Regions from separate parts of the Paenibacillus sp. 1-8 genome, predicted to be linked through region 3. Evidence: riboswitches for the same ligand, from Rfam matches in the RefSeq annotation. Region 3 holds a riboswitch; each other region holds the start of a gene.

Region 1 (2,266 bases), 170 kb from region 3:
AATCAGAATGATTGTGAGCAGTTCCGCACCAAGCGGGAATGCGCTGGAGAAAGCTTGCTGCGTCATCAAGCCCGCATCGGTAGGACCGCTCCATACGCCGCTAACCAGCAACGTCAACCCGGTCATCACGCAAATAATCATCGTATCTATAAAGACACCTGTCATGGAAATCAACCCCTGCTCCGCAGGCCATTTGGTTTTGGCGGCTGCGGCTGCAATCGGTGCGCTTCCCAATCCGGCCTCATTGGCAAAAATCCCTCTGGCTACCCCGCTGCGCATCGCCAGCATAATTGTAGCCCCGGCAAATCCACCCGTCGCAGATGTCGTGGAAAATGCCGAATGCAGCACAAGCGCGAGTGCGGCAGGAATCTGATCGGCGAACCGAATCAGTACGATCATACAGATCAGCACGTACAAGCCTGTTTTGAAGGGAACGACTTTGGTCGATACCTTGGCAATGCTTTTGAGCCCTCCAATGGTAACGAGTCCCGTAAGGGTAGCAATGATCAATGCCGTTACAATCGGCGGAACACCAAAGCTGTTTTCGGTCGAGGATACAATCGCTTTGACCTGCGGAAATGTTCCAATCCCGAACAACGCCACCAGCATTCCGGAAAAGGCGAACAGCATCGCCAGTGGTTTAAAGCGGCGTCCAAGCCCTTTTTCAATATAATACATCGGGCCGCCGGAAAATTGTCCATTCCGATCCTTCACCCGGTATTTTACCGCAAGCACACCTTCCGCATATTTCGTCGCCATCCCGAAAAAGGCTGCAACAACCATCCAGAACAGGGCACCCGGTCCGCCCAGTTTTATCGCTGTCGCGACGCCGACAATACTTCCTGTACCTACTGTAGCCGCCAGCGCCGTACTCAGGGCCGCAAAGCTGCTGACATCCCCGCTACCTTCATTCGGGGCCTTGCCGATCAGCTTGATCGCCAGAGGCAGGCAAAAGACCTGCAACATTTTCAAACGTATGGTCAGCCACAGACCTGTTCCCATGACGAGAATGATCAGAGGGGCACCCCATATCCAACTGCTAATCGTTTCTAATACATGTACCAAATTCATTTCAACCCGCTCCTCCAGCATATTAAAAAACAAAAAAGAGTCAAATCCGCTGATTCGACTCCTGGAGAGGTTAAAGGCACGAAAAAATACAACCATCTTGTGCAGAATTCAGCCACTAACAGCTCATAAAAAAGCCTAGGGCATACCCTGTCACAGGTTATTCGCGTCTCTGTCCTTTTGCCTGAGAGTTTAAGCAGATGATATCTGCGGTGCACCTTCGGCGCCCAATTAAGGGTCTCTCCAGAGTTCTGTCCGTTTACGGTCCCGCTTGTTGCTGTTATCAGCCCAAGCACCTGAGAGTTTTGCCCCTTCGGTCGGAACTTACGTTCCATCTCCCGCAAACATCAACCAGACATATGAAATTGTTTTTTATTATACAGAAAACTTTCAGCTTTTTACAAGTGAAAAATTTGTGAAGTCGTTTCAAGGCTGTTTAAAGTCGTTTTCCAATATTTAGATTGTCAGCAAAATCTCCTCAATCGTGGCAAAAGTACAACCAGATATCATCTGCCCTATGTTCAGATCAGAGACACCTTTCAAGTATCGAGAGTGTTCACACGCCAAGTGAGGGAGGCATGGAAACGGCCTAAAGCTTAGCTTTACGATATCGCAAGTATTTCCAGAATAATACCACATCATAAGAACTGTTTTTTTGAAATGCATTGACAGATGATATAAAATGGACGTAATGCCCTCATAAGCATCCTAAGCGTTGTAACGCGTTTCATATCAAGTATTTTTCTTATGTGAGGAGAAGCATCATGTCGAATCTTGATCAAATTGCCAAACTGGCTGGCTTTTCCAAAGCTACGGTATCCAGAGTGTTAAACAATTCCCCCCATGTGAGCCAGGAAACAAGAAGCAAAATTTTAAAAATCATGCAGGAGCTGGATTACGTTCCCAACCGGAACGCCATTTCCTTATCCAAAGGTCAGACCCTTCAAATTGGCATTATCACTTCAACCATTAATGAAATTGTTCTCGCATTTCTGAACAGCTTTGTAGAGGTGGCGGGCCAGTACGAATTTCAAACGATTATTTATACTTCCGGAGAAGACAAGAAGAAAGAGCTTCTGGCCTTCGAAGATCTGAAAAGAAAAAGAGTTGATGCGTTAGTTATCATTTCCTGTGTAAATGATACCGATTTGTTAAGCACTTATTGCAAGTATGGCCCGATTGTGTCATGGCAACGAAT
Region 2 (2,266 bases), 2.0 Mb from region 3:
GTATTGCACCAGTGCGGCCTGCTCGGATGCCTTAAAGGCAACATTGGCTTCACCAATGATGAACACATCGTATGGACGCAGCTTGTCATACGTTATAGCCTGCTCTCCATAGGTAAAAGGAATGGAACGGTTCAACGGGTCCACGGTAAAACCTGCATTACGCAGTCCGCCCGCAAAATCGGAAAAGGCTCCATCAATAACCCAATCTGCTGCTCCGGCTGTCTGTGCGTGCGTATTATCAAACAGTACTTTTTTGCCTTTTCCATCCGGTAATGTCGTACCGGGTTGACCCGGGGTACCAGGATCAGGTTCGCCCGGATCACCAGGATTTCCAGGCTCGCTTCCGCTTACCAGCTCCACAGCGCTTGGGCTTTTCACGCCGCCAAAATTGTTATAGGCACCGAGCGCACCCGTCACGCGAATTTTACTGCCGATCAGCTCAGGATGGCCTGACAGCCCGAATGCTCCTCTATACGCGGATGTCAGTTGTACATTTAACAGATTAGACGTATTACGTTCACTCGCCTGATCCGCAATCAGTACGTTAAAATCGTTTGCAAACGGGGCAGAGAAATTAGCCGTTTTCGATCCGGTGGCATGTCCTACGACGTAGCCTTCTACCGTCACCGTACCTCCGCTGCTTTGACGCTGAAGCGCTTCCGCTACCGTCAACGCGCCCTCTGCCTTGACCTGGCCGAATGGAACGAAGAGTCCTACCAGCAGTGATACGATTGCCGCCAGATGCAGCATTCCTTTTAAGCGTGAACCTGTGAACCGGAAACCTTTTACCATACGTAAATGTCCCTCCCATTATTCCATAAATTAGCTTGTCCTCTATCAGATTAGCTATCAACCTTCTAATTCCTTCCTGTTTTCATCCATAATTATGTAAAATTTAATCTTTTTTATTGAGAAGGTACCTGATTATGTAAAATTTCAACCTGTGATTGACACCGGGCATGGCATACATTACGCTTAGGAGGAAATGTTGAACGGTATACGCGAATGAAGATGACGGGAGAGTCTGTCCGGGAAGCACATCCCGGCGGCACCGAAGGAGCAAGACGCCAGCACCCGGCTGGCGGATAATCTCTCAGGTCCATGTATCGCCATCTGACGCAACTCTGGAGAGAGCGCAAGCCACCCAAGGGGTAAGGCGGTAGTACACCGCACGAAACTCTCAGGTAACGAGGACAGAGATAAGGGAAATTTCCTTATCCTGTCCTTTTTTGTGCTTACATGCTGCGTTAGCATTAGAAACTGTCACACCCGCGCAAGGGCGCGGCAACACCATATACTATGGTATTCAAACATACAGGGGGCCACACCATGCGTTTCAAAGATGTATTTTCCATTATCGGTCCGGCTATGACTGGACCCTCCAGCTCGCATACCGCAGGCGCAGTGCGGCTCGCACGCGTTGCCCGACACTGGCTTGGTACGCAACCTGACCGTGCCCGCCTGACGCTGTACGGCTCATTTGCCGATACGTACAAGGGACACGGCACAGACCTGGCACTCATTGCCGGACTGCTGAATTACGATACAGACGACCACCGGATTCCGGATGCGGAGCAATGTGCAGAGCAAGCCGGGATGGAAGTAGAGTTCGCTGTCAGCGGACTGCCCGCCCCCCATCCGAACACGGTCCGCTTCGAGCTATGGAAGGGTGAAGAACAGCGCACGCTGCTAGGCTCCTCCATCGGCGGCGGCAGCATTCATGTCCAGCAGCTTAACAAGTTCCGGGTCAATCTGACCGGAGAGCTGCCTACGCTGGTGCTTCTTCACTCGGATAAGCCCGGAACATTGGGCGCGGTGACTTCGGCGCTGGGTGCAGCTAACATTAACATTGCCTACATGCACGTGGATCGCAAAGGCCGGGATGGCGAAGCGCTCACTGCTATTGAAACCGATAGCCCCGCTCCGGCTGAATTAATTGCCGAGCTGCGGGCTTTGCCTCATATGTATGAAATCAAAATGATTAATTTGAAAAAAGGAGCTGAATCCGATGCGGTTTAGCCATCTGCATGAATTAGGTGCCTTGTGCGCCAAGGAATCCACTACGATTGGGCGCCTGATGATCAAGGAACAGGTACAAGAAACGAACACACCGGAGGAAGAAATCTTCCGACAAATGGCTGATTATTATGAAGTCATGAAGGAAGCCGTTCATCGCGGGCAAACACAGGACACCGTATCCCGCAGCGGATTGACGGGCGGCGACGGCAAGCGCCTGGCGGAATATTTGCGCGCAGGGGAAACCTGC
Region 3 (2,266 bases):
CAGGAGCGGAGCATCATAGGTACAATTTATGTACGAAATCCATCCTCTAAACAAAAGGAAAACACGTAATTACGCTCGCAAAAAAGACAGCAAAAAATAGCCGCTATGCCAATTCATCGCGACTATTTTTATACAAAATCAAGCGGACAAACACCGCCCTTATTCAGTTATTTAATCTACTTTGCCCCATTATTACTCATTGGCAGTCAACTGCTCGTACTGATCCGCAGACAGCAGCTTGCTTAGTGCTTCCTCCAGATCTTCCCCAATCTTCACTTCGATCATCCAGCCTTTTTCGTAGGGAGATTCGTTCACCAGCTCAGGCGTACTTTCCAACGCTTCATTCACCTTCAACACCGTTCCCGTTACTGGAGCGAACAAGTCGGATACTGTCTTTACCGATTCAATAGTACCAATTTCCGTCCCCTGCTCAATCGCTGCTCCCTCCCCAGGCAGCTCCACAAAAACGATATCGCCCAGTTGATGCTGTGCAAAGTCCGTAATACCGATTCGTACCGTTCCATCCTTTGTACGCTGAACCCATTCATGTTCTTCCGTGTACCACAATTGCTGCTTCACTTCACTCATCCTGCTCCGCCTCGCTTTCATATGGATTACATCGTTTCCCTACCCGTCTATGACAGGTTAAGATTATGACAACTAGAACTATCATGTCAATAATACTAACAAAAATATTTCTCATTACTCCATATATCTTTCTAACTAAAAATACGACAGATTATAACAAACGCTTACATATCCTTATTTATGAATAAAATGTTTTTAATAATATTTTTCATGACATTTTTGTTGACATTTCAAATAAATTTGCGTATTAATGGGTTATAACAAGTGCTTTTGGCAACACCCGATAATTGGAAACGCGGATGAACGTGGAGGGAGAGACTGCCAACACTCGCATCGCTGTTGCCACCTGTAAAACAAGGCAGCAAGCGAGTCGGATCAAGCTGTTACCGGCAGGACCGGATGACGTATAGCTGATCAGAGGCAGCGCCGAAGGAGTAAACCTGCACCGCAGGTGAATCTCTCAGGCAAAAGGACCTCTGCCGGACGCATCTCTGGAGAGCATTCGCTATACAGGCGGATCACCCAAGGGGAAACCCGGTACACGCCGGGGTAACTCTCAGGTATCAAGGACAGAGCTGAAAAAAAGTGTGTGGACTGCCGTTCATACGTTTTTTTCGGCCTGTCTTTTTTGTTTAGCCGATCACACCGGATAGGAGTGGAAAAATGACTAATTTGCGAAAAACGCCACTGCATTCATCCTACAGCACGCTGTCGGGGGTTCGTTGCATTGATTTTGGCGGCTGGGAGCTGCCTGTACAGTTCAGTGGCATTCAAAAGGAACACGAGGCCGTCCGGCAACGTGCGGGATTATTCGATGTATCGCATATGGGTGAATTCTTGATCGAGGGCCAGGAAGCCGAAGCATTTCTGCAACAGGTGACGACGAACGATGTCAGCCAATTGGAGCCGGGCAAGGCCCAATATTCACTCCTGTGTTACCCGGATGGAGGTGTAGTAGACGACCTGCTTGTCTACTACAAAGGGCCGGAGCGTTACATGCTTGTTGTGAATGCCTCCAACATCGATAAGGATTGGGATTGGCTGCTTCGCCATGCGCCTGCATCCGTTCATCTGGAAAACGTATCAGATGCGGTGGCACTGCTGGCGTTGCAAGGACCTGAGGCTGCGCGTATTGCCGCAGCCGTGACAGACACGGACATTACAAAGCTGGCCTCCTTCCGATTCAGCGAGGATGTGCAATTGTTCGGAGCAAAAGCGCTCGTCTCCCGCACCGGATACACGGGGGAAGACGGCTTTGAATTTTATGTGCCTGCTGCGAATGCACCGGCAGTGTGGGACGGATTGCTTCGCATCGGTGAGCCGTATGGTCTGGTTCCCGCTGGACTTGGAGCCCGGGATACACTGCGCTTCGAGGCGCGGCTGCCGCTGTACGGACAGGAGCTGTCCGCCACGATTTCACCGCTGGAAGCTGGTTTAGGCTTCTTCGTCAAGCTGAATAAGGGAGATTTTATCGGCAGAGAGGCTCTGCAACGCCAGAAAGAACAAGGCATTCCGCGCAAGCTGATCGGGCTGGAAATGCTTGACCGTGGCATCCCGCGTGCTCATTACCCCGTGTTCGCGGAAGGACAGCAAATCGGCGAGGTCACAACTGGAACCCAATCGCCCACCTTAAAACGTAATCTGGGTTTGGCTCTGGTGGACAGCCGCTTCAGTTCCC

Evidence for each region. Region 3 has a riboswitch for glycine ahead of gcvT (glycine cleavage system aminomethyltransferase GcvT). Riboswitches for the same ligand answer to the same signal wherever they lie in the genome.
Region 1: it holds a riboswitch for glycine, as region 3 does, so the genes downstream of both, AC0WRU_RS18980 (alanine/glycine:cation symporter family protein) here and gcvT (glycine cleavage system aminomethyltransferase GcvT) in region 3, are expected to answer to the same signal.
Region 2: it holds a riboswitch for glycine, as region 3 does, so the genes downstream of both, sdaAB (L-serine ammonia-lyase, iron-sulfur-dependent subunit beta) here and gcvT (glycine cleavage system aminomethyltransferase GcvT) in region 3, are expected to answer to the same signal.

The regions. Positions count from the first base shown of each region.
Region 1 covers NZ_CM149995.1:4,143,716-4,145,981, forward strand. The annotation lists gene AC0WRU_RS18980 (alanine/glycine:cation symporter family protein) at 1-1,071, opposite strand, end outside; glycine riboswitch at 1,231-1,325, opposite strand; glycine riboswitch at 1,343-1,419, opposite strand; gene AC0WRU_RS18985 (LacI family DNA-binding transcriptional regulator) at 1,833-2,266, shown strand, end outside.
Region 2 covers NZ_CM149995.1:534,016-536,281, reverse strand. The annotation lists gene AC0WRU_RS02490 (DUF6359 domain-containing protein) at 1-792, opposite strand, end outside; glycine riboswitch at 1,006-1,119, shown strand; gene sdaAB (L-serine ammonia-lyase, iron-sulfur-dependent subunit beta) at 1,330-2,019, shown strand; gene sdaAA (L-serine ammonia-lyase, iron-sulfur-dependent, subunit alpha) at 2,009-2,266, shown strand, end outside.
Region 3 covers NZ_CM149995.1:3,969,081-3,971,346, forward strand. The annotation lists gene gcvH (glycine cleavage system protein GcvH) at 193-588, opposite strand; glycine riboswitch at 888-1,074, shown strand; glycine riboswitch at 1,075-1,171, shown strand; gene gcvT (glycine cleavage system aminomethyltransferase GcvT) at 1,252-2,266, shown strand, end outside.